DNA from 4 places in the Cytobacillus sp. FSL R7-0696 genome. Region 2 is predicted to be linked to each of the others. Evidence: riboswitches for the same ligand, from Rfam matches in the RefSeq annotation. Region 2 holds a riboswitch; each other region holds the start of a gene.

Region 1 (8,073 bases), 2.7 Mb from region 2:
TCACTGTTTGTTGGCATGTATATTTCATGGCTAACAAAAGCGCAAACGAAAAGCCAGTTCCCACAAGGGTTCTAGCTTTTTGGAATTCCCGATAAATGAGACGTTATGTTTACTAGAATGTATGGGCGCTGTATATTTCTTTGTCAAGAAAGGTTTGTATTGCAAGGTGTATTATTACATGAGGTTCGCTTTACTGCTCTTTTTTAAATGAACAAAAGTATAATAATGAAGATAATTGAATGTTCGAAAATGAGATACTTTCTAATTTGTTGAACGATTTATAAATCCAATAGTTAAAGCATTTCTTTGTAATAAGGAATGCTTTTTTATATTTGTCTAAAATTCAAAGATTATAACAACAAATTAATAATGATTAGGAACAAAAAAATATTGTGAAACGATAAATTTTATATTAAAATCAAATAGAAATAAATAAGTGAGGTGCTTTTTATGAAACGTGGTTCAACACTCTTTTTAAAAATAGCCGTTTTCTTTATTGGTACTCCCGTTTTTTCCTTGGGTATAATTGGGTTGATTTGGTTACCTAATAATCCGGCAAATCCAGATTATGCCTATATGTTATATCCCATTGTAATCGGAATGTATTTATCGGCAATTCCCTTTTACATTGCACTTTATAAAGCTTTTAAGCTTTTAAGTTATATTGACAAGAATCAAGCTTTTTCGCAAATTTCCGTAAAAGCTTTGAAGCATATAAAACTCTGTGCAACCATATTCAGTATCTTATATGTGGCAATTTTGCCATTCGTTTTTATGTTAGCTCAAGTAGACGATGCCCCAGGTGGTGCAATAATCGGAATGGTCCCTATCTTTGCTTCGATGGTAATTGCAGTATTCGCTGCAGTTCTGGAAAGGCTTTTACAAGAAGCGATAAATATAAAATCAGAAAATGATTTAACGGTCTGAGGTGAAGGAATTGGCGATTATAATTAATATCGATGTGATGTTGGCGAAAAGGAAAATGAGCGTCACAGAACTTTCGGAGAGGGTTGGAATCACGATGGCTAATCTTTCTATTTTGAAAAATGGAAAGGCAAAAGCGATTCGGTTATCCACTTTAGAATCCATTTGTAAGGCTTTGGAATGTCAGCCAGGCGACATATTGGAGTACAAAAGCGACGAAGAACTCAAGAATAATAAAGTATAGAAAATAAATTTATTCCATAATCGGGGTAGCGTCAGGAAAATGCGATTTTACAACGTTAAGAAATTACAATATTAAAAAGCCCAATTTCTACAGCATTAAAATTTCTGTTATTTCGATTGAGAGGAATCATGAAGAGGCACTCTTATATCGGCATAAAGGGGAATTCAAATGAGCTAATGATGTGTATCATTAGCTCATTTCGTTTGCGTTTCCTTTATATTCGATATTAATAAAATTTCTCCTATCACACTCAATCTACTTCGTGATATAAACTATCGAGTCGGTTGCCAACTTCCTGCAGATTCGGCGTTGTATAAATCATGGTCTTCTTCGGATCATCATGGCCGGCCAGAAAATAGAAGAGATGATGGAGGTTTGCCTAGCTGCTTTTGACGCTTTCATTTTGGAAGTATTGTGAAGAGTCGATTGCATGGTTATCTTACTGAATATCATGGCGATGTACATGCCACCCTGATTCCTCAGTTCCATCATCGTGCGAAAATCTCCCAAAAAGTTATCTTAAAAAAAGGCCCTGAGTTTCCCCCAGAGCCTTTAGATGATTAATATGCTTTTTTCAGAAGGACCTTATTGGCTGTTGTGTAAAGCATGACAACGACTAAGGCACATACGATAAAGGTAGGTAGCATATATGTTCCGTTATATACGAGTGAGTAAAGTGCGACAGGTTGATCTGCCGGAGCATAGGCACCAAATAGGATAATGCCTGATAAATAATGGCATAAAAAGCGTAAGAAACTTCCTAAGAAAACGCCACTAATAACATACATGTTTGCTTTGCCAAATTGGCCGTCTTGATAATTTTGTACAACTTTTTTCATATAGATGCCTGCGAGTCCGACAACAGCAAAGGCTACGAAATAGTCAATGATCCATGAGGCGAAATGAAAAGGAACAGCTCCTGTTAAGATTTGTAGTCCTCCTAATAATAAGCCCGTTAAGACGCCACCTTTAATACCCCAACGAAAGGCCATTAAGAAAACCGGTACCATAGCAAGTGAGATGGACCCACCTTGTGGCCAAAATCTCCCCATCAGTAAGCCCGATAAGAAATCAAGTAATAATGCCAAAGCTGCAAATATAGCAATTTCCACCATAAAAAGTGTTTTATTTTGTTTCATGTTTTTCCTCCTTCTCCGAAAAGAGAAGCGAACGAGTAAACCTGTATTACTTTTTTATGAAAAAAAGCAATACATAGGCGGTGATGGATGCCTAGTATTGCTCATATCCAAAACCACGATCCCTACGCTAGCATTATCTAACAGGTTCTTAGGGTCAGAACGAACTCGCTCACTCTCAGCCATATTAGGCTCCCCTTGTGGAAATATTAAATTTATCCTCGGTTAGAATATACTATGACTTTCATCATAATTCAAGAATCTTTTTTTTGGTAAGAGAAAAACAGATTATTTGTGAAACTTATTCCCGAGTTAGTCGTAAAAATAAACGAGGAGTGATTTACATGAAGAAGGTTTTTGAAGTGAACCATCAGGGAGATCATATACTAGTTGAGAATTACTGGATTAATGGTGAAAAGCTATATGTAAATGGCGAATTACAGGATGAAAATTTAGGACTTGCTATAAGAGGAGATTTGGAAGGAAAGTTAGAAGATTCAAGTCGAATTAAAGTAACTATTGGTGGTTTTTTAACTATTAACTGCAAAATATTTCTTGAGAATCGTTTGATTTTCTCTTCTATATAAAGAATAGAAACCTAGGGGGTAGATGGAATGGTCGGGTCAATGGATCCTGATAGGTTTATAGATCATTGGTTAAGAGAAGATTTTAAAACAATTTATGAAGCAACTTCAAAAGTGTTTCAAGGAATGGTTTCATTATCGGCATTTATTGAGATGAGCGCAGCTTTTAATGAAGGTGTGCGTAGTTATCATCTTACGTCACGGACGGATGTCTTAGGCATTGGTCAGTTCGTATGGGTAGATAACTCAAAAGCAAAAGCAGTTGTGGTTGGTTTCGATGATAAATATACAATTGTCAGTTTCTATTTGAAACCCTACTTTGTCTTTCCAGAAACAGATAAGATTTATACAAAGAATGAATACATTATGCCAGTGATGGATGATTGGTTTGTTTTCTGGGGTGGCACAAATGAATTTATTAATTACCATTACGTATATGAACATCAAAGGTACGCGTATGATCTATTAAAGGTGAAGGATGGCTCTACATATAATGGTAGACCTGAAAAAAATGAGAGTTATTACGCATTTGCAGAGGAAGTTATCGCCCCTCAAAATGGCAAAGTAATAAAAGTGGTTGATGGTCTCGATGATAATATTCCAGGGCAGATGGATGAAGAACACCCCCCAGGCAACTATATTGTGATAGAGCATGCGCATAAGGAATATAGTATGATTGCTCATTTTAAAAAAGACAGTATCATTGTCCAAGAAGGAGAGGAAGTTCTTCAAAAACAATTACTTGGCAAATGTGGGAACTCGGGTAACTCTTCTGAAGCGCATATCCATTTTCAAATCATGGATTCAGAAGATCTTCATAAAGGAAAATCAGTTCGCATTCGTTTTAAAAATGGTGTAGAACCGATTCAAGGAGAAATCGTAACAAATCATTTAACAAAATATCTTAATCGATTCGAAGAGAAGTTCGACAAGGTTGAAAATACGATGACAATAGCAGACTATGTTTTTGCCGTTCCCAGAGCAATTATCCAGCTTTTTAAATAGAGAAATACAGTTAAATGGAGGTCGCTTGTGCAGGCCTCCTTGCCCGCAATTCAATCAACCATTTATTTAAATCGCAAAAAAAGTGGTTTGATAATGCTCTTTTCGTAAGTCTCAGTGCGGTTTTTTAACGTATCAACTAATAACTGGATACTGTGATTCAAGTTCGTTCCTTTGATCAACACATAAGAGAAGGAATGTTTTTCTTAAAGCCTTCCAGCTTCTACAGGCCGTATGTCAACTCATCTTTTATAGTTACCTCGGAAAATAAGGAGCGTCTAAGCTACTTTTTACATTCCTCTTTATACCTTGTGTAGAGCTGATGAACGTCGATTTGACGCTAATTTGATGTAATTCAATCAGGTGCCTTTTTCATGCCCTACTCTTGGTCATATAAATCCTCTATCGAATGAAAATGCCTTTCCATATGTGGGTGAACAGAAGGTCAATAAGCAATCTTCTGCAAAGGGGGCCTGAACAACTCTTTCGCATAGGTTTGCCCTTCCACAAGCCGATGTCTACTTCTTAGGGTGCCTGCCACTATCAATTACTTATTCGGTATTGCCAATTGTTACATGATAAGATAATTGATCATGAGTTGCTTGTAATTGTGCGATAACGCTTGGCAAAATACCTTTACCAATCTTAAAGCTAGGACCCGATTCGTATAAACCCTAAGGCAACTTGTTTTTTTCATATAATTATAGAACCTCTCCACACTCAAAACTGAATAAGTGTTAAACAAAAGTAGAATAAGCTCTAGGTAATGATCATTCTAAACGTAGTCATATGAAACTAAATAAACGTGCGCCGATTGAATATCGACACACGTTCACTGTTCAGCTTTTTATGTTGTCTACTTGACAGGGACAAGACAAAAGATTGCGTTTTTTAAACTAACTTCATGGCTAAAGAATCAACATTCTTATTTAGCCATGCTAACTGCTTTGTTGTCAGCCTAGCAATTTTTAAATATTCTTTTGGTAACTTTCCATATGGTTCGTAAAAATTACTGACAGCTAGCTGAAAGAAATACAGATACGGCATATGGAACAAATCGTACTTAGTCAAGGTAAACCATTTTGAATAGTTATCTATATAACGTTTAAAAGCATTAGATTCAATTTTTCCACTCTTAGCAACAGGGTCCGCATAAGCGAAAGACATCATTACTTCCCAACATGCAGGTAAATGACAGGCGTCTGTCCAATCAATTGTATACAATTTTGTTTCCTTACATATGATTTGAGAAGTATAATAATCTCCATGCGAATTAGTACATGTAAACTTAGAATAATCAAACGTATAGTTATTAATTGTATCTAGATACTCTAATCGGTTAATAATATCTTTCATAGTTGTCGTATCGTTTGACTGTTGTGCTTTTTTAAAAGTCCTGAGGTAGGATTTTTTTGCCTTAATAATTTGACCGTTAGTAAACAATTCTTTATTAATCATTCCTGTTTTTAATTTGGGGGTTTGAGATAATACATGTTGAATTTTTCCTAAATTTTGAGCGGATACATCCTTAAACCAGTCAGTTCCATTATTTAAGTCATAAATTTCCCCATCTATATATTCTTGTAAGTGGTATTTTTCCCCGTTTATGGAGAATGAATAAGTTCCTTGATTAGATTTAATAACTTGTGCTACAGGAATTTCGTTTTCGTAAAGGTACTTAACCAATTTGCCTTCTATTTCGGTATCTTGAATATAGGAAGGAATACGTTTTAGAACGTAACTTCCTTTAGCTGTATTTAAATAATAGGTTGCAGATATATTATGATCGGTAAGTTGTGTCATGTGAGTAATTTTTAAATCGAACTGTTCGTTCAGTATATCTTTCATTATATAAAAGTTCATTAATTACACTCTCCTCGATGAATTATTTTTGAGAAAAGCTATGAACCAGACTTAAACATAAGTTATTCAAACAAAAATCCTCCTTCATTAATCTGATTAATATTCTATAAAGCATATAGAGTAATATCAAGTAAAACAAAACGGTAATAACTAAGTTATTTCCTCTAGATAGTTTCTTTACACATAGTTATAGTTTTTATATTAGTCTGCTCTGGTTGGTTGATAGTTACTTTATTTCTTTAAATAAAGGGAATTTCTTCTAGTTAGTTGCTAAAGGGGGAGAATAGTGACAATTGATTGATAAAAAGAGAAAACCCCAATCTTTTTTAGAATGGGGTAGTTTTTACACGTCTTTCATTAAAGGAGTTAATTCGTTTTTCTTGTGCAGTACAGTCAACTTATGCATCGCTCTAGTTACTGCGATATACAATAAGCCTTTGTCAAATTTCGACTTATATATATCAGCATTTGCAAAAGGAATGATTACCTCATCAAATTCCAATCCTTTAGCTAATTGGATTGTTGTTACGGTTATCCCTTGCTCAAATGTTTCACTGGTATCACTTAGTTTATTAAGTGTAAAAAACTGTTTTAGTTCATCATATAATTGATTTACTTGTGCTTCGCTTTTACAGATACCTAAACGATTAAACGAGTTATTTTGGAACTGGCTGATCAATCTTTGTAATTCAACAATCAAAGAATGCTGGTTTGTATACGCTATAATTTCTGGTTTTTCTCCATGGCGATCAATTGCTTCGATGGAGTAATCCGGCATAAATTGCTTCGCAAACTCGATAATTTCATAAGACGATCGATAGCTTTTTATCAATTCTACAAATTCCATGCTATCAAATATGTTACTGAATGATTTATCGGAATTTAAACTAAAAGGATTCAACATTTGACCAAAATCACCTAAGATTGTTTTCTTACACCTAAATAATTTATTTATCACAGCGTAATGAACGGGACTGTAATCTTGCATTTCATCAATAACTAAATGCTTAACTAAGTCAAAAGACTGGATACCCTCAAAATAGTAGATACAATATATATATGGAAAGACATCTTGATATTCTAGTCTTTCTTTACTCCAATTTAATGCATCACAATTATTGATCACGTTAAAAAAGTGTATATAAATAGATTGGGCATCACTAAATTTTAAATAGCTGCTAAGTCGCTTTTTTAATTCAATTTTTGAAGGGATTTTTTTAATTTCTGCTGCCTTACTCGCCTTTATAATGTCTAAGACATCATTGGATAATTCATCCAACCGTTGTTTTACAGGGAGTTTATTATAACTTTGAAATCTTGATATAAGGTATTCCTTTGTTATGATAGTTTCTCCAAAATGCATATTTTCATCTGGTTGAAAGATGTTTGAATCAATATTCTTTATATAATTACTCAATTGCTTAAAAAAAGCTAATGAAGATTTTAGTTTTACTCGAAGCGTATACTTAGAATGAGGTTCTTCTATGATCCTTTTGGTTTGTTCGTATAAAGATTCAGCTTTTATATTCTTTGGAAGAAGTGCTGTGGCAATATCATCAAATGTCTGTTCATGAACTGGGTCTTCACCCAATTCCGGCAAAACATTTGCTATAAAATCAGCAAATATTTTATTCGGTGATATGATTGTGATCTGATCAGACGATAACTTTTCTTTGTGCTTGTAAAGCAAATAGGCAATGCGATGAAGAGCAATGGCTGATTTCCCTGAACCAGCAACCCCTTGAATGACGAGAGTATGAGCAGATTCATTTCGTACAATCTTATTTTGTTCTTTCTGTATGGTTGATATAATTGTTTTCATTCGATCATCAGACGTTGTACTCAATTCTTTTTGAAGGACATCATCTTGGATAGTCATTGAGCTCTCTAATGCATACTGTAATCGCTTATTCATAATTTTATACTGTCTCTTTCGGCTGATTTCCCCATGTATCATACCAACCTGTGCTTCATAAGATGCTTGTCCAAGTTCATATTCATAATACATACTCGATATCGGTGCTCGCCAATCATAAATTAATATATCGTTATCTCGATCAGTTAAGTTAAACTTTCCAATATAAAATTCTTCTACCTCATCGCCATCCTCAAATTTAAAATCGATACGGCCAAAATAAGGTGCTTCTAAAAGCTTTTTTATTTTATTTAATTGACTATAATAAAAGTCAATTGTTTTATCAATATTAGTCATAGACCGATAATTTTGGTACATTTCCATCGGATCAGCAGTAAACTCAGATAAATAATGCTTTAAATCATGATAATCTTCATCGTGGTTATTAATTTTATGATTGATGTA
Region 2 (8,073 bases):
AAATACTTCTTCCTGCTCCGGCATAACGGTAAAAGTGAGCTGCTTATCTTTGCCGGATTGTGCAACAGTGGCATTCTCGGCTTTTATCTCCTTGAATTTTTCAGTGTTCAGCGGTACGCTAATTTGCAGCATATAATTTTCAGAGAATGAAGAACGCTTACCTTCATTCGCTTCTACAGCAATTTCCATTTTTATATCGCCCGATTTACCAGCTAAATTTTCTGGTTCAACCTTTTTATTATTAAGGTAATAATTTATTGTAAAACGCCAAGGTAACTCAAAGTTATTTGGTAAGTTTCCTTGATAATAGTAATTTTCTTCTTTTGCTTGTAATGTGATCTGATCATTTTCTTTGCTAATTTTTGATGTGTCAGTTAGATTTTTAACCTTTTGGTAATTCCCAAAATCTTCTATCACACCAGGTTCTATCAGTTCAAACGAATTGACAACATATAATTCGGTTAGGTTACCGTCTGCTAGCAAGTTAGCATAAATCACTTCATTTTTGTTTGCTACTTTCCCTTTACTCATTCCGCCTTTAACTGTTTGTGATTCAGCATGTATATTCATCACAGGAAAGAAAAATAGGGAAGCAGTGATAAGCATCCATTTAATGATCTTCATGTTTTTCCTCCTTGTTACTAAAGTCCATTTGTAGAGATGTTTTTTGAATCAATTTATCACATAGTAATAATAATGCAGGTAGAAAAAGGATAACGAGTAAAAACGCGAGCAATGCTCCTCTACCTAATAATAATCCAATAGAACCGACGATTGGATTTGAAGAAGTTAGCCATAATATAAATCCGACACTAGATAAAATGGAGGCAGACACGATAATGGAAAATAATTTCTCATCAATTGTTTTTCTCATCGCTTGTTTTGGAGAAAGTTTTCCACGATTATGCTTATAAGTCTCTGTTAATAAAATGGCATAATCGACCGTTGCTGCAAGCTGTACAGTGCTAACGATGAGATAACCAATAAATACTAATGACGTATCGGTAAAATAGGGTATGGCGAGATTAATCCAAACAGAAGATTGTATTGTTAATAATAAGATAATCGGTAATGATAATGATTTGAATGTGACAAGTAACACGAATCCAACCGCGATAACGGTTAAAGTATTTACTAAAGAATTATCTTCTGTAACCGTTGATTTCATATCATAAAGTGCAACACTTTCGCCTAAAGTTAACGCTTGATTACCAAAATACTTAGTACCTATTTCCCTTATCTCTTCTACTAATTGAAAAGGAATATCTCCTTCTGTTCCTGCATCAGTATTAATGATGATTCGACTGTAATTATTGGATAAGAATTGTTCCTTTGCTTCCTCCTCTAAATATTCTTGCGGAATAGTCGAACCAACCATATTCGTGTAGCCAATTACATTTGAGACATGGTCAACCTCTTCAATAGATGCAATCATTTCTTTTTCTTTACCTATTTCATTATTAGGTACCAATAATACTACAGCGGTTGATTCGCCAAATATTTCTTCTACTTTTTGGATGTCTTGCCCTAACCTAGTACTGTCAGGTTGATCCCCCATTCCATAAGTAAATGAGGTTTCTTTTTGTGCTAAAAAGCTAGGTATAACGAGAAGTAAGACGAAAATCAAGACCGGAAACCTTAACTTTAATGTTTTTTTTCCAATACCTTTAAAATTTGGTATTAATGATTTGTGCTGTGTTTTTTCAATCCAATGATGGAATAATAATGTAAGTGCTGGAAGGAATACCATCACACTTATAAAACTTAAAATTATTCCTTTAACAAGGTTTAAACCTAGGTCTGATCCAATCTCAAAATCCATAAACAATAATGCAATAAATCCAAATAGAGTTGTAGATGCGCTCGAGGCAATGACACTAAACGATTCTTTCATAGCTAGTTTCATAGCTTCATTTGGCTCATGCCCTCGTTTACGATAATCTTGAAAACTATGTAATAAAAAGATAGCGTAATCCAAGGAAACAGCTAACTGCAAAATTGGTGCGACTGATTGTGTCACAAAGGACACTTCTCCTATAAAAACATTACTCCCTAAATTAATAATTACCGATACACCGATAGCCGTTAAGAACAAGAGCGGTTCGACCCAAGAGTTTGTCGAGAGAACTAGTATAATGATAATAATGGGAATAAGTATCCCTGCAGCGAGTAACGTTTCTTGCCCTGTCATTTTCTGCTGCGTAGCTGTATTTGCAGCTTCGCCAATAAGTGATCCCTTCTCACCAATTATTTGATATATATCTTCTGTTGCTTCGACCTCTTTGCCACTCTCAATGGTGACAGAATAAAGAGCGTGATTATTTTTGTAGTAATTTTCTATTGTGCCTTGGTCTCCGGTTTCTATTGGTGTTCTTATGTCCATCGCATCATCTAACCACATCACATCAGTTACACCTTGAACCTTATTTAATTTCTCTTTGATAACGAGCGCTTCTTGGATTGTTACATTCTCAACCATTACGCTTGTATTTGGAATGCCACTAGTAAACTCCTCTTCCATCACTTCTAAAGCAACGGTAGATTCAGCTTCTGCTGGGATATAATCTTTCATATTATAATTAACATTCACAAACAGAAAGCCAATAGCAGAAAGCACTGATAACAAAAAGAAAATGATTGTTACAGATTTTTTATAACGAATAATAAACTCAATCATTATTGGTTTCCCCACTTCTTGATGTTGAAATTCTTTTACAGTAACATTATACATACCACTGTGTTAGATAAACAACAAACAGTTGTGTAAAAAATGTTTAACATCCAACATTTAAGCGTACTTTGTTGGATTTCTTTAAAAAAGTGAGGGTTTGTATGATGAACAAAAAATTGGATCGTCGGAAACAATATACTCGTATGGTGTTAAAGGAAAGTTTAATGGAATTATTAAGAGAAAAAGTAATCTCCTCCATTACCATTAAAGAATTATGTCAAAAAGCAGATATCAATCGTTCTACTTTTTATAGTCATTATCGTGATCAATTTGATTTACTCCAGCATATTGAAGATGAGATTTTGTTAGAATTACAAGTCACTTTAAAACAGTACAACCATAATGAGACAAATGAAACTTTTGCAATGACAAAGTATTTATTAGATTATGTTTATAAACGTAGTGCCGATTTTCTTGTTTTATTTAGTGACCATGGTAACAAAGCTTTTCAAACGAGAGTAATTGATACTGCACAATCAATCATTATTAATAGTTTAAAGGAAGAACAGCAGGTCATAAATCTAGATAAATCAAAATATATGATTTACTTTGTAATTAGTGGATGTATTTATGTAATTGAAAAATGGTTAATGAACGGGATGAAAGAATCTCCGGAAGAAATGACAACCATTATTACTGAAATAAGTAATCGGGTTATTCTTCATTCTAAATAGGATGCGAATATATCAACATTCTTCACATCAATATTTTATTCACCTCTACTCTATTGGAATTTAAGTTGTCTCCCCTACTCATTTGCATCATTTTACGTATCAATTAATATATTGTATTTATCGCTACTACATTATCAATTGACAAGTATTGGTTTACAGATAATGATTTTTTGCTTATGATAGGATAGACGAACAAATAAATATATCGAATGCGCTAGGGGAGCTATATTTAATGGCTGAGAAGGCAAGTGCCTGACCCTTATAACCCGATCTAGATAATACTAGCGTGGGGAAGTGCAGTTGGTCAGTGTATTCTCTTTTTTTCTGCATAGCCAAACTGCATTCCATCGGGGTGCAGTTTTTTTGTTCAAAAAATGTTAAAAGGAGATTTTTATATGAATCAATTATGTGGAACAAGTAGTATCGTAGGTTGTCAGTTTACGCTTTCTGCAATGAGTGAGAGGTATGTGGACATCATCTTATTTGCCCTTAAAGAAGTGAACATGTCAAAGGTGTGGGCTGAAACTGATGATGTATCTACTTGTATCCGTGGTAAGCAAATTCATGTTTTTGATGTAGTGAGGGCAATCTTTTTACACGCAGCTAAAACAGGAGAACACATCGCTATGAGTGGTACCTTTTCGATTGGTTGTCCAGGAGATTCAGCAGCAGATGTATACATGGACGAAACTGACATTGCCTTGAACAAGGACTATACAAAAGAAATAGACCAGCTTGCAGGTTGTAAATTTGCCCTCTATCCCTTAGGGAGGGAAGATTATATGGAAAAAATTTATGAGCAAATTGATTGGTCCAAGGAGACTGAAGTAAACGTAAGCCATAGCCATTATGCCACAAGGCTTGATGGCAAGGTGAATGATATTTTTAACTTGTTACAGAACGTTTTCGATCAGACCAAGCAAGATGTATCTCATGTGACAATGACATTCACATTATCAGCTAACAGCCCTACTGGAAAAGCTAAAGAAGTGAAAGTCTCATGACAAAATCATGGCGTCTAAAAGATATTGTTCTCATGTCAGTCCTGGGTGTAGTATTTGGCTTTATTTATTTAGGTTTTTTTGGGGTCGGTAAAGTTCTTGTTGCCATCCTTACCCCGTTTGGATTTGGACCCATTGGTTATGAATTGATTTATGGCATATGGTTTATTGTATCAATAATAGCTGCTTACATTATCAGAAAGCCAGGCGTTGCTTTTACAGCAGAAACCATTGCTGCTATTACCGAAGTACTTGTCGGCTCAACATCTGGACCCACTTTAATTCTTTCAGGGATGGTGCAAGGGTTAGGGGCGGAAATCGCTTTTGCACTGACAAAATGGAAAAATTACCAACCTCGAATTCTCGTTTTCTCAGGTGTTAGCGCAGCATTTATTAGTTTTCCTTACCATTTCTTTGTATCAGGTTTTCATGCCTATGAATCCTGGCTTATTATGACAATGTTTGTTATACGTCTCTTAAGTGGAGCCATCATTGCTGGTTATTTAGGAAAAATGTTAGCGGATCAACTAGCGAAAACTGGTGTGTTAAATGGGTACCCGATTGGGAAGGAGGTAATAGCAAGGCATGAAAAATCATCAACCAATTTTTGAACTAGACTCTTTCTCATTTTCCTTTGATAAACACGATGAACCTTCTGTAGATAATGTAAGCTGTAAGTTATATGCAGAGGAAGTGACTTTATTACTTGGAGCAAGTGGTTCTGGCAAAAGTACACTTACACTATGTTTAAATGGTCTATATCCTGAGGCGATTGATGGTTTTACTTCAGGGGACCTTTTATATAAAGGGAGAAATATCTCCTCCTACCCTAAAGGAGTAATAAACCAAGAAATAGGCATTGTCTTTCAAGATCCAGAAAGTCAGTTTTGCATGGTTCGTGTAGAAGATGAATTAGCATTTGTGTTAGAAAACTTGTCTATTCCCAGATGCCAAATGAAACAAAGAATAGAACATGTGCTAGATATTGTAGGATTATCACAATATATGAAACATAACATTCACCATCTTTCAGGAGGACAAAAACAAAAGGTTGCGCTAGCTTCTATCCTTTTAATGGACCCTCAATATTTAATTTTAGATGAACCTACAGCAAATTTAGATCCGATATCTAGCCTCGAGTTTATCGAGACAATTATTAAGATTCAAAAACAACAAAGATTTGGTTTGCTTGTAATTGAACACGAAATCGATGACTGGGAACCATACGCTCATCGGTTGGTTGCGCTTAATAACAAAGGAGAATTACTTTTAGATAGTACGCCGAAGGAAGGTTTTCAAAATCATTTACATAAGTTGACGAAGAATCGTATAAGAGTACCTAAAAGGTATGAAAATAGAAAAATGCCTATTCGACCATCAAGTGAGAAAGAAAGTACAAAAGTAATCGTCAATCTTAAAGATATACAATTCAACTATAAAAATAAGCAAATCCTAAATGAACTTTCCTTTTCAATCAAAAAAGGGGACTTTTGCGCAATAGTTGGCGAAAATGGTGCTGGTAAATCTACGTTATTACAGTTAATAGCCAAATTAATTAAGCCCGTCTCAGGCTCAATCGATTTTTTAAACACTCCATTAAGTAATTGGTATGAAAACGAATTGTATAAGAATATGGGCTATGTATTTCAAAATCCTGAGCATCAATTTATTAACCAAACTGTATACGATGAAGTGTGTTTTGGTATCAAGCTACGTGGCTATTCTAGAGTAGAAACAGAAAGAATGGCTCATCATTTATTAACCGACTTTGATCTCTTATCTGATAAGTGGAAAAACCCATTTTCATTAAGTGGTGGCCAAAAAAGAAGGCTGAGTGTAGCAACAATGTTACATTCCAAACCAGATTTACTTCTATTCGATGAACCAACATTTGGACAAGATGCCTATACGACCTCTCAATTTATGCGTATAGTCACGCACCTAAATGATAAAGGGGTAACCATCGTTTTCGTTACACATGACATGGATTTAGTTGATTCATACTGTAATAATGTCTTGGTCATGCAACAAGGAAAGATCGTTTATGATGGTACACCTAAAGCACTTTGGCGAAAAACTGAGCTTCTAGAAAAAGCCAGATTAAGGATACCTTACCGCTTACGGTTGATCAATGAAGAGATGACAATATGATACACTCATTAAATCCAACCATGAAAGCTATTACGGTTATCTTACCTGCCATTCTGTTGAGCTTTTCCTTTGATATTATTACACCAGCGATTATGTTTATTTATATCCTGATACTTACCTTTTTCTTCAGTAAACTGAACATAAAGAAATGGTTGTTTTACTTTATACCGATGTCCTTTTTTGCGCTCGGATTAGCTTGGATGACAATGCTATATACGGATGATAAGTACGCAACTGGTCCTATTGTTTTTTCGTTCTATTCTTTTGATATCAGGATGGGTAGCATTATAGTTAGTATGAGTTTAGCACTAAGGTCATTGTGTTTTATAGGGTTATCTTTACTCTTTGCTTTTACAACTGATCCAACAAAGTTTATGTTAAGTTTAATGCAGCAAGTTCGCCTTTCACCTAAGTTAACTTATGGTATTTTGGCTGGGTATCGCTTTGTTCCAACCTTCAAACACGAATTAGACTTGTTAAAGAAAGCTCATCGTATTCGGGGCCTTGGTCGTGCGAAAGGATGGAGAAATCGCGTGGAACATATGAGACAATATTTTATTCCCCTATTAGCTGGTGCCATTCGGAAGGCTGAAAGAGTCGCAATTGCAATGGAATCAAAAGGTTTTACAGGGTCAAAAGATCGAACCTATTATACTGTAATGAAAATCAAGGCCACTGATTACCTATTTATTATCATCATGCTTATCATTTTAATAATCGCCTATTACGTCTCTTATCGATTGGGCACCCTTAACATATTTGGCCATCGGATTATGCCCTAACTTTACTTCCTTCAATCTTTCTAAGTAATATTAACAACGAACAAGTTCAGTTATATGATTAAGAATTTGTTCGTTGTTGATTAACTTATTGTACTTGTTTGTAATTATTTCTTCTTAAGTCAAGCAAGATATATCTAATCAATATCATCCATTCCCCATGCTTTGAACAATGCCTTCAAGCTGTGTTTCAATTGTTCTTCACGAATACCTGCAAAGCCTAATATGATTTGCGGTTCTTTATCCTCTCTTCTAATTATGGAGTAATTAGATAATGGATAAATTTTCAAGCGCTCTCTTTTTGCGCGTGCTACGAGTTCGCTTTCATTCATTCCGTTCTTGACAATCAATACGACATGTAATCCAGAGCTTTCTCCCATAACTTCTAATTGCGGAAAGGACTTGAGTACGTTTAGAACTATTTCTACCTTTCTTCTATAAACTTTTTTCATCCGGTTTAAATGCTTTTCAAACTCTCCGTCTTTCATAAATCCACTTAAGGCATTTTGGTCTATTCTCGAAACCGTGCAATGATAAAAAGATAATTTTTCTTTATAAGATTTAACAAGGGGTTTCGGCAAAACCATATAACTAATGCGCAATGATGGAATAAAAGATTTAGAAAAAGAGCCTAAATAAATAACCTTTTCCCCTCTGTCCATGCTTTGCAGAGACGGTATCGTTTTTCCGTTATAGCGAAACTCGCTGTCATAATCATCTTCAATAATGTAGCGATC
Region 3 (8,073 bases), 2.8 Mb from region 2:
ATGAAAGAAGTACTCCTCACACTTGAAGGAGAAAAAATGTATATTGAAACGATTTTTCGCGAAGTACAAAACGAAGATGAATATCTTTACTGGTATTCTGTACAAGGTAGGGGCGGGATTGAAGTGACTGAATCCACACACTGGGTAGATAAAAAACATCTCCAATATTGGCAAGATTGTATAGATGAAACCTACAAACCCGTTAATTTAACTACCGAAGTCGTTATGATCCCAGAGAAAATCAGAGCAAAGATGACTTAGCTTAAATAGACTAAGCCCTTTTCACCTTCCGTCCATATAAGAAGAACGAAATGAGCCCTAATACGGTATATAATATAACAGCATTCACCATACTACCTACCTCAAACCAATACGAAACCGGAATTATTATCGCAGCGGATGAAAAGATAAAGCCTATGATCATCTGCTTTTTTAAACGCGCGCAAATCATACCTTGGATAATAAAAGCTAGCGGAAAAAGGACATAAATCCCTAATAATAAGATTTTGCTAAACGGAAAAAATGAACATATCCACGTAAATATAAAAATACATATAGAGGGAAATAAAACGCGAAAAAACATCTTCATGTCAGTGTTCATCCCCTTCTTTTTACAGACAATATGATAGCCTTCCACCAAAACCACAATAAAACAAGATAACCGAAAACACTATACAACGCCCATAGTGCCCCATCAGAAAGCTCATGAAGGAAAAACTCCCCTTCATTCATTTCTTCACCGCGACCAATGGCGTTGAATATAGAAATAAAAGGGATTGTTAGAACAAAAAAGATGACAAATAATGCTGTTTTTCTACTTTGTTTCCTCCATACCATTCTTAACGCCATCATAAATGAAATAAACAAAAAGAGATAATACAATAGCCAAAACCATAGCGGTAAACTCACCATAAACATTCCCTCACCCCTTTTAAGTGTAATATTACACTAATAGCATTTTTTTGTAAATATTTTCTTTTCTATGTCCTAAATTCACCACTTTTGATTAGGCGCATACACTAAACGATATAACACCTGCCCTAAAATCATGCTTAATAAAGTGAGGAAAAGTCATGAAATTCAGCTTTTTATCCCCAGTTTATAACAGTGAACAATGGGTTCGCTCGATGCTTGACAGCATTCCAAAAGAATATGCCGATGAAATCATTGTTTGTGATGACGGCTCAACCGATCAAACATTAGCGATGTTAAAAGAATATCAACAACAGTACCCTCAACTAAAAATCTTAGAAAATGGGGAAAATCGTGGCGCTAGCTATTCGTATAATCGTTGTATCGAAGCTGCAACTGGAGATTATATTGCCATCATTGATAGCGATGATATTTATTTACCAACCATTCGCGAAGTACTCGCTAAAATAGATGGTGAGTACGACATTTATTATTACAGCATGGTGACAAAGGATGGCCAGCTCTTTCAAGCAACGGAAGAAAATTATCGTGAGTGGTGTGGGCAATTTAGGATCATTAAGAGAAGCTGTGTGGGAGAGGCCAGATTTTCTGAAAGAACGGATATGGCGGGGGACTGTGATTTTCATCAAGCTCTCTTAGACCAAAACCCTTCAGTACACATAACAGGGATTATCGCTTACTGGTATAACTATCCACGAATAAACTCCGAATATTATTTATACTATTTTGGATTAAAGTAAACCCACTGTGGTAAATGACAGAAAGGTGCGTTCCATACTTATGTTTAAAAATAAAACGCTATTAATTACAGGTGGAACCGGCTCGTTTGGTCATGTGGTGTTAGAACGTTTTTTGCATAGTGAAATAAAAGAAATACGTATCTTTTCTCGTGATGAAAAAAAACAAGACGACATGCAAAAACAGTACGCAGATGGAAGAATCTCTTATATCCTCGGCGATGTTCGGGATATGAGTACTTTATTACCAGCTGTGGACGGGGTTGATTACATTTTTCATGCAGCAGCCTTAAAACAAGTACCCTCATGTGAGTCACATCCACTAGAAGCAGTGAAAACGAATATTCTTGGCACCGATCATGTATTAAGTGCAGGCATACAAGCAGGAGTAAAGAAAATTGTCTGCCTATCAACGGACAAAGCAGCCTACCCAATTAATGCAATGGGTATGTCTAAAGCTTTAATGGAAAAGACATTTATCGCTAAATCGAGACAAGCTAACGCTCGTGGTACCATTATATGTGGCACAAGATACGGAAATGTCATGGCATCAAGGGGGTCCATCATTCCGCTTCTCATAGAACAAGTAAAGGAAGGAAAGCCGCTAACTGTTACGCATCCTTTAATGACCCGTTTTATGATGAGTTTAGATGAGGCTGTCGAACTCGTATTGTACGCTTTTGAGAATGCTTGTAATGGGGATATTATGGTACAAAAATCGCCTGCTGCCTATATTACAGATTTAGCACAAGCGATTAAAGAACTTTTTCACGTTAACTTTCCTTTAGAATTAATTGGCACACGGCCGGGAGAAAAGCTCTATGAAGTTTTACTAACAAAAGAAGAAGCAGCGAAAGCCATTGATCTTGAAGGCTTCTATCGCATTCCTCGAGATACCAGAATAGAAACTGATACAAACTCTGTAGAAGAATATCACTCCAATAATACGTATCGTCTCTCTGTAGCTGAACTAAAAGAAAAACTACAATCATTATCCTATGTTCAGAAAGAGCTAAAAAAATGGAAAAGGTTAAATTAATATATTTGACCGCTCCCTATTTTTCGTGAGTTGAGCGCCTTCATTGACTATGTTAATAAATCGCCAACTCACTAACTATTCTTATATATACTGAGTTTATAGGGATATCCTACCAACCCTCTAAAGGGAGGTTGTTGTTTAATGTAGTTTCTGATAAATTAGGATTCAACATGACTAGCATAATGAGGAGTTACATACATGGAAATACAAAAAAGTAGTACGATGATACAATCCTTGCAAATAGGCATTTCTATCATCGAACTAATCTATCAAAAAGATACCCCAATGAAATTCTCAACCATTCAAGAAGAAACCGGTATTACCAAAAGTAATTTATATAAATATCTAAATACACTTACACAATTGAACATGCTCTATCGTGAAAAAGGGACAAACCTGTATTATCTTGGCAGCAAATTGATTCAATATGGTACAGCCGCCTTTGGTAGTCGTGATATTGCCGATGCAATCACTCCTTATATGCAGGAACTTTCTTCGCTTACTTCCTGCACCGTTTCGTTTTCATTATGGACAAACAACGGACCAATTACGACAAAGATTTGTCATTCGAATGAACCACTTCATATTGGTACACAACTAGGCGGAAGCTTGCCACCAACATCTGCCGCGGGGAAGATTTTCTTAAGTTTCTTAAACCCAGTACTGACAAAAGATTGGCTTGGAAACGGGGATGCGATCGATAACGCAGAATGGCAAATGATTCAACAATCGAAAATCTCCTTCGCTACCGAACCTTTAATTCCATCAATTTCTTCTGCTTCCGTCCCTTTGCTAGACTACCAAAATCAATTACTCGGTGCAGTGACAGTTGTTGGATTTAACGAAAAGATGCCTAAGGAAGCAAAGGATTCGATGAGCAAGCAACTGCTGAAGTTTCACTTACAAGCATCGTCTATGTTTGGCTATCGATATAAACAAGGGAAAAAATTGAACAATACTGATTGAGCGTTCAATCAACCGTTTTAACATCTAGAAGAATAAAATACTAGCGAGAAAATTAAGTTAAATTTTTAAAAACATTCTTTTCTGCGAATAAATTGGAATTTAGCTTCGACTTAGTCTCACATTTGCTGATATAAGCTCTTTACTGATTTATCGACCTACAAAATAAATCCATTCATTGAAAAAGGCCGCCATAAACAAAGATGACGACCTTTTTTATCTTAGTTCATCGTCAATCCATGATCAACGACTAGATTTTGTCCCGTAATCGCTTTAGCGCCTGGAGAGGCTAAGAAAACAACGGCTTCTGCTACGTCTTCTGGTTTTGTCACACGGCGGATAGCAGAGTTATCAGCCACAATCGCAAATACCTCAGGGGTAGTGACAGCACTTGCATCCGTTGTTTCTAATAATCCACCGGAAACCATATTCACATTAATATCATACTGTCCGATCTCTTTGGCCATATTGCGTGTAAAGCCAATTAATGCCGCTTTGGCTGTTGTATATTCATGGTAGGCAACGACTGGGTTCTGGTAAAGATTCGTGCCAATACCAATCACACGGGCTTGCTGTGAATCCTTTAGAGCCGGAAGAGCAGATTGAACAACATTTAAGCTTGCTTTTATCGCGCCTTCAAACTGGGTTTGGTAGCTAGCCCAAGATAATTCCTCTACTTTCGCCTGTGCCACAGGATCAAATTTAAATTGAACTAATGCATTATTGACAACGATATCCAAGCGGCCAAAATGAGCAATTGTGTCTGCTACCATTGCTTTTACTGCTTGTTGATCTCTGACATCAGCTTGGATAGCCAATGCACGATCTTGCCCGATTTGTTCAACTACTGCATCGGCTTTTTCTTTATTATTATAATAATTAACGACTACCTTGTAGCCCTCCTTACCGAACTTCTGAGCAATTGTAGCTCCTAATCCACGACTTGCTCCTGTTACTAACACGACTTCTTCTCTCACGCTATTCCCTCTTTTCAATAGATGTAATTAAAAATGTTCAGGAAAACAAAACAAAAGGCTCCCCGAAAATGGAGAGCCTACCATACGTATGCATATAGTTGGAAGATGCTCCCTACGATCGTCTTAACGAACAGGTTCTAAGGGTCAGGTTTTAACCTTCTCAACTCATTTTCTGAGTCCCCCTGCAACAATTTTTAATTATTTTTAGTTTAGCATACAAATAGTTTCCTAGCTATGAATCGAAGTTCAGTTCTTAATTGACCATTTCCTTTATGTTTCTCACCATTGTTTTAAACGGGGATTCTTATCTAAAATCGATTCATATTGTTTCTCATTACCGTATAGGCTATTCGGGTCAAGCAGCTTATATCTCTCATACTTTTCTAATCGATCTTTTTCTTTTGCCCAGCCTAAATGCTTGACTCGTATTGTGGATAAACTGTGGGTAAGTTGGAAGATGTTTTCTGGAAATCTCCCACAATGTTGAGGTGTTTCTTTCCAGACAGGCTGAAAGGTTGATTCAACTCTTGCTAGAAATGGACGGTATAAGAAATGTGCTTGCCAGTATTCATCTTCACGATAATGGTCTTCATCCCACATATCATACAGTCTAAAACAGTACAGGTCGATAGTATCCTGTTTAACAAAGTCATCAATATAATCAATAAAACTCTCCTCAAACCATTCATCTGCATCAAGATTTAATACCCAACCTAAAAAACCATTCGTTGCTTCTAACCACTGTTGTTTTCTTAGTTCCACTTCATTGGCAAACTGGGAGCTTGCATTCTTGACCAATTTAATTGGCATACCTTTTAGTTCTTGCAAGAAAATCGATATAGTCTGATCAGTACTAGCATCATCTATAATCACAGCTTCATCGATAAATGGCTTTACTTTCTTTAACATCGTTTGTAAATAACGACCTTCTTCATTCTTCACAATCATCGATAAGCGAATTTGATGGCTTTCTGCTTTTTCTGGATAAATAGGTAGTTCGCTATACGCATACTGACATTTTTCTTTAAATGCGGGTATGCCTGTAAGGTCAGAAGAACGATAAATATGATAAGCTGGCAGATGTGTGTCTACATGTAGATCCAGTCCTAATGCCACAGCTCTCACACAAAAATGTCGATCTTCTCCCCAAAAACTGAGATTTTTAATTTTACTAAAATGAACACCTGCTAACAAAGCCTTCCTGCTAATTAGCGTGCACGCACCTAATCCTCCTACTTCATAAACACCTGGAGTTTGTAACTGTTGAATAAAGGCCTCGGTTTGAACGGCCTTTTCTTCGTTAGTTATAACACCTTCATCCGCCTGTCTCCAGTGGGTATATTCATCTGTTAACCACACTTGCGGATAAGGAATTGTCCCCTCTTGCCAAGCCGTCCAAAATACCTCTGAAACAATTTCTTTTTTCGTGGAAATAAGTGTATGAAGGGTATCCGGGTGTAAAAGCAAATCAGAGTCAACTAAAAACAAATAATCAAATTCTTCAAATTTTGCCTGCTCAATAAGCATATCTTTGAAGCGAGCAACCTTCCAGATGAGAGCATCATTCCAGAAATGTGTAAAGTCGGTGCGAATATAGATACTATCTTCTTTTGCGGATAAAATCGCAACATCGTTCTTCCATCTGGCAAAATGACGTAGTAGTCTACTTGATTCTTCATTCTGATTATCATCTATGAAAAAATAATGAATCTCCATTGTATCCGTTTGTAAATTAGCTAACGAAAGCAGAAACTCTTTTAAAATATCGGGATCTTGATTAATTGGACTACCAATGAGAATTTTTGTATTAATCATAAGCAACATTAACGTTTATTGACAAAATCGTTCACCTCTCTACACTATATTCTCCCCATGATTTGCTTGTGTAGTGAAATCAGAAAAATTGTAGCCAAAACAAAAAGCAGAGAGTCGTCAGAATCTCCCTGCTCTAATGATGGTGTATATAAGAAATAAGAACATTAATATCGCAATGACGAAGCCGATTTCTACTGCTGGTATATTCCATAGGAGAGATGATTGCCTGCCAAGGGCGGAGCCGATAATTAAGCCTACCATTATAATGCAAAATGCCAGCAACACGATACTAAATGCTAGCCGGTTGCTGATACGGTCAATTCTCGTTAGAAATTTTTCACTGTTTGGCAAGTTCAACTCGAGCGGGATTTTTCCCTTTTTGATAAGAGCAATCAAATCTTTCAAATTATACGGTGCTTCCTTAAGAATATCAAAATACTCGCCGATATGAGCTAGCGAATCTTTCGCCAAATGATCAGGTCGATATTTATTAACAATTAATCGTCTACCAAAAGGCTCAGCAATTTTTAAAATGCTTATATTAGGGTCAAGTTTTTCAACAATACCTTCCATTGTCAACAATGTTTTCCCCACTAATGTTAGGTTTGTTGGGATATGTATATGATGTTGATTGGCAACGGAAAACAAATCATTAACCGCCTCGCCAATTGATATTTCACTAAATGGAATATCATAGTATCTTTCTCTTAGTAAATCAACATCAATTTTTAAAAGTTCAACATCGACATCATCTTGGACAATTCCCATTTTAGTGATGGCTTTAATGACTCCATCGGTGCTTTGCCGCAACATGGCAATAATTAATGATGCTAAATTTTCTTTCATATCCTCAGTTAAACGTCCCACCATACCAAAATCCATGAAAACAATCACATTTCCTGGTAATACACAAATATTACCTGGATGAGGATCCGCATGGAACACACCTTCCTCTAATATCTGCTGGAGGATGCCTTCAACGATTCTTTCGGCGATTAGTTGTTTATTAAATCCTTGTTCCGCCAAACTTTTATTTTCAAGGATGCCGCAACCTTCAATATATTCCATAGTTAACACTTTTTTCGTCGTATATTTCCAGTATGTTTTTGGGATTTTATAATGATTATTGTCTTCAAATTGATTGGCAATTTTATCGGCGTTACGACCTTCAAGTAAATAATTCAACTCATTTAACAATGCTTTAGAAAATTCTTTCATCATTTCCACTAACTGATATTGCGATGCCCAATGTAGCCTTCTTTCTGCAATTTTAGCAATTTCTATCAAAATTTCTAAATCTGTTCTCATGGTCTTCTCAATATCAGGCCGTTGTACCTTAACAGCTACTTTTTCACCAGAATGGAGAACACCATAATGGACTTGACCGATAGATGCCGATCCTAATGGCTCCTCCTGAAATTCTGTAAAGAGGTCATGTAGTTCTTCCCCTAGTTCGGTTTCAACAATTTTTTTTACCTCTGCAAATGAAAATGACGGAGCATGTTCCTGCAATTTTTCCAATTCCCTAATGATTGATTCCGGAAAAATATCTGACCTTGTACTCGCAATCTGACCAACTTTAATAAACGTCGGTCCAAGCTCTTCTAAA
Region 4 (8,073 bases), 260 kb from region 2:
TTTATATAGTGCACATTGGGCATACCAATCGTGCGAAATGCATTAAAAGAAACAATTTTCATTGATTCATTCACCTTCATTATTCAATTATGTTTTCCGTATTACAGATGTTAAAAAATGTATTTAAAAGAATAGAAAACTATTAATATCATAGCATTTTTGTAAAAAAATACAATCAGTTTTTTTAAGAAATATTCTTATTAATATTTCTAAATATTTATTGTAATTATACGGAAGTAGAATAAAGAAAAATCAGGAAAATAGAACCGGTTTTTTGGAAAATTAAAAGAGTTGAATGCATTTACACTCATTTTCTTTATTTTTTTCATTTCGAATGCCAAATTTTAAAAACCAACTGTGTCAAAAGATTCTCCTGGTTTAAATTTCTAGTGTAGGACATTTACCTTAAATTGAATAGAATGACTTGTTTTGTTAGTCCTTCTAAGGGAACCACCCTCTCTTTTTAAAGCACACACCCATTATCTTACAATCGTTTTACTACGGATTCCAACTACCTTTGCTAAGGAAGCGTAATCACCTTCCCTAGCAAGAGAGAATAACAATTTTTTGCTTAATAGCGCCATCATCATTCACCATAAAAAACACCCCGAGTGTTAGACTTTCGGGGTGTACATCAAAAGCTCTATTCTTTTTTATTTAAAGTTCTTCATTTTCTTCGTCTTTTTGTTTAGTCTTCATTTTAAAATAAGCATCAAATACCTCATCAGCAATATGAAGGTTAATCTTGGATTTATCTGAAGACAACCATGGAATGACGACTGAAATGGCAATTTCAGGGTTATCATACGGCGCGTAACCGACAAAGGTTAAATTCCAAGTATCCGGATTTGATTGCACCTTAAGCGGCCCCCCGTAGTAAGCTTGGGCTGTTCCTGTTTTACCTGCAATCTTGTACTTTTTATTTGTAATCCCACTATTTGCTGTTCCCTGCGGATGGTTGACTACTTGGATAAACCCATCCTGTACATGTTCAATCCATGCATCCTTCATCGTAATTTTATTCAAAACATTTGGCTCAATGGATTGATAAACCGCACCAAGTTGATTATTCTCGAGATTCGGTTCACGAATTTCCTTCACAATCTGTGGTTGCATACGGTAACCACCATTTGCTATCGTTGATACATATTGTGCCAATTGTAGCGGACTATAAGTATCGAATTGTCCAATGGCAAAATCAAGCGTATTCCCTCCATTAGGAGGAATGGGTGATTGTCCTGTTACTTCACCTGGTAAGTCGATACCCGTTTTCACCCCAAGACCGAACTGGTGAAAATTATATCGTAACTTTCTAATACCTTCATCTTTATCAATACGAAGTTTACCTCGCGGAATGTATTCTTGTTGCCCACCAATTCTCATCGCTATTAAAAACATATAAACATTTGACGATTTCCTAAGGGCCGTTAGATCATTAATGGCACCAAATCCTGCCGTATTCCAAGATCGTTTAGGTTGTGTTCCGTCAAAATACAAAGGTCTATCCACCAAAACACTCCAAGGTGAGATTACCCCTTCTTGGTAACCTGCTAACACTGTTGCGCCTTTTATAGTGGAACCCATTGAATATTGACTTGTCATATTACCTAAGGCGTAATCCATGACTTCTGTTTCACCTGTTTTTTCATCTTTGACAAATTGTTTGCCAGCCATTGCGAGAACCTCACCTGTTTGTGGGTTCATCGCTGAAACGAAGCCACGATCTAAAAAGTAATTACTTCCCCTCAGACTTCGAACATGCTTTTCAATAATTTTTTCTACCTCTTGTTGGAATTCGATGTCAGTTGTTAAGACAAGGTCTTTTCCTGCTTGTCCTTCTCTTACCACATCTTGCTTTGTTACTTCACCTGTTTTATCTGTGTAATTTTTCATGATTTTCTTTTGCCCTTGTAAAACAGACTCGTATTGCAATTCTAAATAACTCTTGCCGACACGATCATTACGACTATAACCTTTAGATTGATAATATTCGAGCATTTCACTAGGTAAGCCCTCTTTTGAACTTGAAACATTTCCAAGTACAGAACTTAATGTCACTTCGCCGTCTTCGTCTTTCAAAGCATTATAACGTTCCCAGTCTACCGTTGTATCAATGCCAGGTAATAGATGAAGATTCTCACTAACAAGAGCAAATTCATCTTCATTGACATTTTTGTTCTTTATAAAATGAGGTGTCAACATTCGACTACTTGCCATTTCTCGAAATATCGCTAAAACTTCTAGTTCATCCTTCTTAAAAGCATTCAGTTCTTCTTCTGTTATTCGTTCCCGCGTTCGTTTATATATTTCGTCATCTACTTCTTTTGATGACATATCACTTGCTAGCAATTTATCTTTTTCTTTATCCGATACTTTTTCTGCTGCTTCATTCGGATACTTTATTATCCAAAAGTCTTGTTTATCTCTTTCAGTAATCGCCTTCAAGTCTTCTTCCGTGTCTTTTTTAATCATCTTCGCTAAAAGCTCTGATGTCTGAATCATTTCTTCTTGTGTTGTAGATTGGGAGCGAGTATAACTTATGGCTAATTGGGGTTTATTCCCTACAACCAGTCTTCCTTTACTATCATAGATCTGCCCCCTAGGTGCCGTGCTTGCTACTGGCACCTCCACTTCCCGTTCAATCTCTTTTTTATAATTCTCTCCGTAAACAATTTGAACAATACCTAAGCGGAAGATTAGAATCGAAAAGAGTATAAATACTGCAAAAAACATTAAATTAATCCGAAAAACCATTTTTTTATTTCTTTTTTTTCTTCTCTGTTCTCCCGCCATCATCAACACAACCAATCATCAAAGTATGAATGTTCTTAATTATTACTATATGTAACTATTATATTTCACAAATATGTTATCTATTAAAATTAGATTAATAATATAAACTATCTTACAACAAATATCCAATTTTTTCAATTGTTATGAAGAAATATTTGATAAAAAAAGATCAATTTTACACTTTCAGTAACATTTCTCTAAAGACGATAGATGGTGAACAAATCAGGTATCCACTCGACTGCCTTTTAAGTGATGATTGTTCTTCATTTTTTATTAGCTAAATAAAAAAATCGATTGTTAACCAACCGATTTTTTCATTTGACTCATTTTAAGTTTTTGACGATATACTGTTGGCTCATATAACATGAATACTCCAATTAACCCAATAATCGCAAAGCTTAAAGGAATATAAAGTCCATATTGATAAGCGGTTATAACGTCAAAATTAGCAAAATGGTCCAATACTTTTCCAAAAATTGCTGGCAGCAACACTGCGCTAAGAAAGCCTCCCGTATTAGCGAAACCGGAAATAAGCCCCACTTCCTTTATATGAAAGGACTGTCTAACAACTGTAAAGGTTAGAGCACTGGCACCATTTGCATAACCTATGATTACGAATAAAAGAATGAATAATAAATATGGTGGCTCTCCACCCATCAATACTAAAGTGATCCAAGCAGAAACCGACAGCATCTGCACAATGACATACGGTGCTTTGACTCTGTCAAAAAAAGTAGATAGATAGGTTGTTAATGGTGCTCCGATAATGGCACCAAATAAGCCGTACATAATTACTTCACTTGCACTTGATCGTGATAAACCGTAAATGTCCATACCATAGGGAACTGCCCAAGAGCCAATAAAGCCGATATATGTGCCCACTACACCAAAGTGACAAAGGAATGTCGCCCAAGCTTGGCGATTGACAAGTAATCTTCTTATGATGACTAATAACGGTTCATTTGTTTCTTTTTGATTTTTTTCTTCTTCCATTTGAAATTTCTTCTTAGGATATTTTATTAAAACAACATAAAGCCCCATACCAAGGGTGAATATTACAATGCCAACAATTAAAAATGGAAGTCGCCACCCTAATAGAGAAATGGTCGAACTAAAAGGAACTGTTGCTAATAAGAATCCTAAACTTCCGGTCATTCCGGCAAATCCCACTAGCATCGAAAACTCCTGCTGCTTGAACCAAATGCTCAATACAAGAACTAAATTGACCCATATAGTAGCATCGCCAATTCCACATAATAACCTAGCAAAGATGAGCATATAACTATTATCTACCGAACTATACAGGATGGTACCTAGCCCGTTTAGCAGTGTTCCAGCGACTAGAAATACATTGGGACCAAATCTATCAGAGAATAATCCGATGGGAATTTGCAATCCAGCATAAGCAAAAAATTGAATACTCGTTATCAGCCCAATCGTTGCTGCAGTTAAATGAAATTCTTCCATTAATTGATCAGTAATTAAACCAGGTGCTGTTCTTTGACTAACCATAAATAAATAGGCTAAAAGTAAAACACCAAATACAACCCATCTGTACTTACTTTGTTGTTTATTCATTTTTAAAACGCCTTCCTCAATTTAACATTCGTCTCTCATTATACGCTTATTGTCATTATATATATATAGGAAGTTTATATGTCTATGAGGGTGGAGAAGTAGAAGTCATTTCTATTGACTAGATGAGTAGTTTTTGAAGTCCGAACTTCTTTTTAGGAAAATCCGATACGGCAAATTGTCTTTATTCCATAAACAAACCTGATACTACAACGATTATAAAGGGTATGATGTTAACAGAATTGAGTTAGTATGAACTAACCTTATTCTGTTAACACTATTCCTGCTTTCATTTATGAAGTTTTATGCATATGTTTTATCACTTAGCCACTTTTCTTGGGTATAAGCCATTTCCCAAAAAGCTAATTCATATTGACAGCTAATGGTAAATGCCATTTTCATTTTTTCTTTTTCTGTTTCAGATGCCATTTCAGCAAGCCGATCAAGATGATGAATTTGTTCCAGTACAAGTTTAACAAACCATTCTCCACCGTATGTATCAATCCAGGTACGATAGATTTCTTCTTTTGGTTTTGCCCCTTTAAAGCTCTGCCCAATATCATAATAAATCCAATAACACGGAAGCAAACTAGCGATGACCTCGCCAACTGTGCCTGTCTCTGCTACACGATATAAATGGGATGTATATGCATAGGCAGTAGGAGCGGGTTTAAACTGGTTTAACTCTTCTTCAGAAACTTTTAATACCTCCATAAATTTGTTATGTAACCCTAGTTCAGCTTCATAGGTACCTTGCGCATGCGAGGCCATTCTTGAGGTCATATATAAATTCTCTGCTTTAGAAGCAGCGATTGCTTGCACACGAGCAAAATGTGATAAATAGTAAGAATCTTGTAACACATAAAAGCGGAAACACTCAATTGGTAAATCTCCCTTAGCAATTCCTTTAACGAAAGGGTGTTCAAAATTCGCTTCCCATATATCATGTACTTCTTTCCTTAACGATTGTGTAAACGTTTCTTTTGTTGTCATCATTTCTACCTCTTCTCTTTTTTTTATCGAGCATAAAAAATCCAGAAAAGCGAAAAACCACTTCCTATAAGAAAGTGGTTACTGTATACATTATTCATTTAGTTATAGTTATAATGTTAACTAAATTTATATACGCCACTTCCCTACGCTGGTATCAACCAGATCAGGTTCTAAGAGTCTTAAAGTTATTACACTTTAATCTCAGCCTTTTAAAGGCACCCCTAGTGGATTTATTCAATTATGCTTTCAAAGTTATGTTATCATCTTATCAATAAATGTCAACCTAAATGGAAACTGCAAGTTTAGTAAATAAGCAATGTCGAGCTTCTCTTTCAGTAACCATTATGAAACAAGTTGGATGAATGCTTCAACTGACGTAATACCGCGGCTTAAATTGGCATTGACTCAAGGATGGATAACACCAAATATTCTCCAAGCATTTAAACTCTCTGCCGTTAGACCAGACCCTTCCCCCTTTTCGTTCGGTGAAGTTTTTCTTTATAATGAAAGCTTTCGACTTTTTATCAGCGTAAAATATGTTTATACTAGAATTATGATTTTGGATAAAGAATGGGTGAATACTACTTGGAAACACATATTTTTTCAAAGGGAGAAGAAATCGCCAACGCGATCGTACACGGAATTGGTGCGCTATTAAGTATTGCGGCTCTGGTCATTTTAACTGTTTTCTCATCCTTATATGGAACAGCTTGGCATATTGTCAGCTTTGTTCTTTTTGGTACAACGATGGTTATTTTATATTTCTCATCAACTTTGCTACATAGTTTACCTGCTGGAAAAGCAAAGGATGTATTTGAGATTCTCGATCATTCTTCCATTTACTTTTTTATTGCTGGAACGTTCACACCGTTTCTATTTATAACAGTTAAAGGACCCTTAGGATGGACTTTATTTGGTCTTGTTTGGGGGCTAGCGATTGCTGGTACGGTTTTCAAATGTTTTTTTGTTAAAAAGTTTTTAGTCTTCTCGACATTACTATATGTTTTGATGGGCTGGCTAATTATATTTGCCTGGGAGCCCTTGGTTACACACTTACCCAAACAAGGAATGATTTTCCTCATTATCGGTGGCGTACTATACACTGCTGGTTCAATATTTTATGTATGGAGAGGATTTAAGTACCATCACGCATTGTGGCATGTTTTTATTCTCGCTGGTTCGATTATGCATTTTTTTGCTGTTCTCTCGCTTCTACCATGATCAAAATTTACTTCTTTATAAATGATCTGCAGATGGCTACTCTCACCGCCTGCAGATTTATTAATATCCGTTTGTTGAGTTTTTATGACAATACGTGTTTAATCTAAAAAAACTACTACTTATAATAACTTCATTACTTCATAGCGAAAACTCACTTTTTTATACCCTTGTTTGCGATACATATCCTTTGGCGTGTCATTGCTGTCGGCTACAAGTATAACCCTATGATTGCTAAATCGTTTCATTACTTCATATTGCAAACTTGCAGCAATCCCCTTTAATCGGTGAGCTGGTAACACACCTACATTATCAATTTCAGCTGTACACGTACACTTATTAAAAAATACTTGTAATGAACCTGCTGGCACACCATGATCATATGCGAGTAACTGTAACGTATCTTTTGCATTATAATGATAGGAATGCATGCTTCTATTAAGATTCACATATTCCTCACCATAATCTTGATCAAAGTTTCTCTGCAATAGTAGATATTCTCGTAAATTATCATTTGTCACTTCCTCAACCACGATTTCGTTCTTTCTATCTTTATAGATAAATTGAAGAGGTTTAATTTCATATAACTCCTGACACCCGATCGTATAAAATTGTTGATAAAGGTATAATAAAACATCCTCTTGAATCATTTCGTCTGCTGGTAAATAAAACTTCAAATGTTCTTGTTTATGCTCTTTCTGATAGTCTTCTAAATACCTCTGTGCCAGTTGAAATACTTGCAAACTAGGATTTATTTTAAATTGAATAAAGTTTGCATCATATTTAAAATAGAACTGTTTTGTGCCATAGTGTTCAAAGTTGGCTTTCTCTGCTATTAAATTACCATCATCGTGTATATCTCTGAAACTAACCATTAATAAACCCACCCTCTTACTAAATTTTTGGGTAATAGTAAGACAAAATATTAAAAGAATAACTGATTTGAACTCCAAAATAACATGTCTATATTAACAATTATAGCTTCTTTTATACTTATCCTAATAAGATTTTTATGCAAAAGACAAAATGACTCTCACTCAGAAAGCGAGAGTCATTCTACTTTAATCATTTAGCATTAATAAAATATTAGAGAAACATTCCCACCCCTGGACCAAACGGAATACCAAGTAAACCAAATAATACAAGCAAGATGACCCATGTAAAAAGGAAGGCGATTGAGTATGGTAACATCATTGAAATTAATGTCCCTAAGCCTGCCTTTTTATCATATTCTTTCATATAGGCAAGAATAATTAATATATACGGATTCAAAGGAGTTATGACATTAGTAGAAGAATCAGCAATTCTATAGGCTACTTGTACAAAAGCCGGGTTAAAACCTAATAACATAAACATTGGGACAAAGATTGGTGCTTGCAGCGCCCATTGTGCAGAGCCACTAAATATTAATAAATTTAATCCCGCTGTAAAAAATACAAATAGAATAATAACAAACCAACCAGTCAAATTTAATGAGGTAAGTAAATCCGCTCC

The links. A riboswitch is a leader RNA that binds a small molecule or an ion and turns the genes downstream of it on or off. The one in region 2 is predicted to bind thiamine pyrophosphate.
Region 1: another riboswitch for thiamine pyrophosphate. It lies ahead of thiT (energy-coupled thiamine transporter ThiT); the one in region 2 lies ahead of MKX29_RS20750 (YkoF family thiamine/hydroxymethylpyrimidine-binding protein).
Region 3: another riboswitch for thiamine pyrophosphate. It lies ahead of MKX29_RS06805 (3-oxoacyl-ACP reductase); the one in region 2 lies ahead of MKX29_RS20750 (YkoF family thiamine/hydroxymethylpyrimidine-binding protein).
Region 4: another riboswitch for thiamine pyrophosphate. It lies ahead of tenA (thiaminase II); the one in region 2 lies ahead of MKX29_RS20750 (YkoF family thiamine/hydroxymethylpyrimidine-binding protein).

The regions. Positions count from the first base shown of each region.
Region 1 is NZ_JBBOWA010000001.1:1,366,301-1,374,373, reverse strand. Features, by position in the region: gene MKX29_RS07190 (DUF2975 domain-containing protein) at 451-927, shown strand; gene MKX29_RS07185 (helix-turn-helix domain-containing protein) at 938-1,168, shown strand; gene thiT (energy-coupled thiamine transporter ThiT) at 1,729-2,307, opposite strand; TPP riboswitch at 2,409-2,513, opposite strand; gene MKX29_RS07175 (hypothetical protein) at 2,649-2,891, shown strand; gene MKX29_RS07170 (M23 family metallopeptidase) at 2,919-3,893, shown strand; gene MKX29_RS07165 (phosphotransferase) at 4,782-5,753, opposite strand; gene MKX29_RS07160 (HelD family protein) at 6,097-8,073, opposite strand, start outside.
Region 2 is NZ_JBBOWA010000001.1:4,052,585-4,060,657, reverse strand. Features, by position in the region: gene MKX29_RS20765 (YhgE/Pip domain-containing protein) at 1-624, opposite strand, end outside; gene MKX29_RS20760 (efflux RND transporter permease subunit) at 611-2,677, opposite strand; gene MKX29_RS20755 (TetR/AcrR family transcriptional regulator) at 2,836-3,405, shown strand; TPP riboswitch at 3,612-3,715, shown strand; gene MKX29_RS20750 (YkoF family thiamine/hydroxymethylpyrimidine-binding protein) at 3,801-4,409, shown strand; gene MKX29_RS20745 (ECF transporter S component) at 4,406-5,017, shown strand; partial or broken gene MKX29_RS24540 (ABC transporter ATP-binding protein) at 4,992-5,669, shown strand; gene MKX29_RS24535 (energy-coupling factor ABC transporter ATP-binding protein) at 5,769-6,557, shown strand; gene MKX29_RS20735 (energy-coupling factor transporter transmembrane component T family protein) at 6,554-7,339, shown strand; gene pdxR (MocR-like pyridoxine biosynthesis transcription factor PdxR) at 7,474-8,073, opposite strand, start outside.
Region 3 is NZ_JBBOWA010000001.1:1,293,634-1,301,706, forward strand. Features, by position in the region: gene MKX29_RS06780 (DUF6176 family protein) at 1-261, shown strand, start outside; gene MKX29_RS06785 (hypothetical protein) at 598-918, opposite strand; gene MKX29_RS06790 (glycosyltransferase family 2 protein) at 1,074-1,673, shown strand; gene MKX29_RS06795 (polysaccharide biosynthesis protein) at 1,714-2,709, shown strand; gene MKX29_RS06800 (IclR family transcriptional regulator) at 2,908-3,675, shown strand; gene MKX29_RS06805 (3-oxoacyl-ACP reductase) at 3,894-4,649, opposite strand; TPP riboswitch at 4,742-4,843, opposite strand; gene MKX29_RS06810 (glycosyltransferase family 2 protein) at 4,929-6,464, opposite strand; gene MKX29_RS06815 (ABC1 kinase family protein) at 6,582-8,073, opposite strand, start outside.
Region 4 is NZ_JBBOWA010000001.1:3,788,672-3,796,744, reverse strand. Features, by position in the region: gene MKX29_RS19510 (ATP-grasp domain-containing protein) at 1-62, opposite strand, end outside; gene MKX29_RS19505 (peptidoglycan D,D-transpeptidase FtsI family protein) at 658-2,793, opposite strand; gene MKX29_RS19500 (MFS transporter) at 3,091-4,371, opposite strand; gene tenA (thiaminase II) at 4,672-5,361, opposite strand; TPP riboswitch at 5,485-5,594, opposite strand; gene trhA (PAQR family membrane homeostasis protein TrhA) at 5,947-6,582, shown strand; gene MKX29_RS19485 (GNAT family N-acetyltransferase) at 6,702-7,454, opposite strand; gene MKX29_RS19480 (AbgT family transporter) at 7,666-8,073, opposite strand, start outside.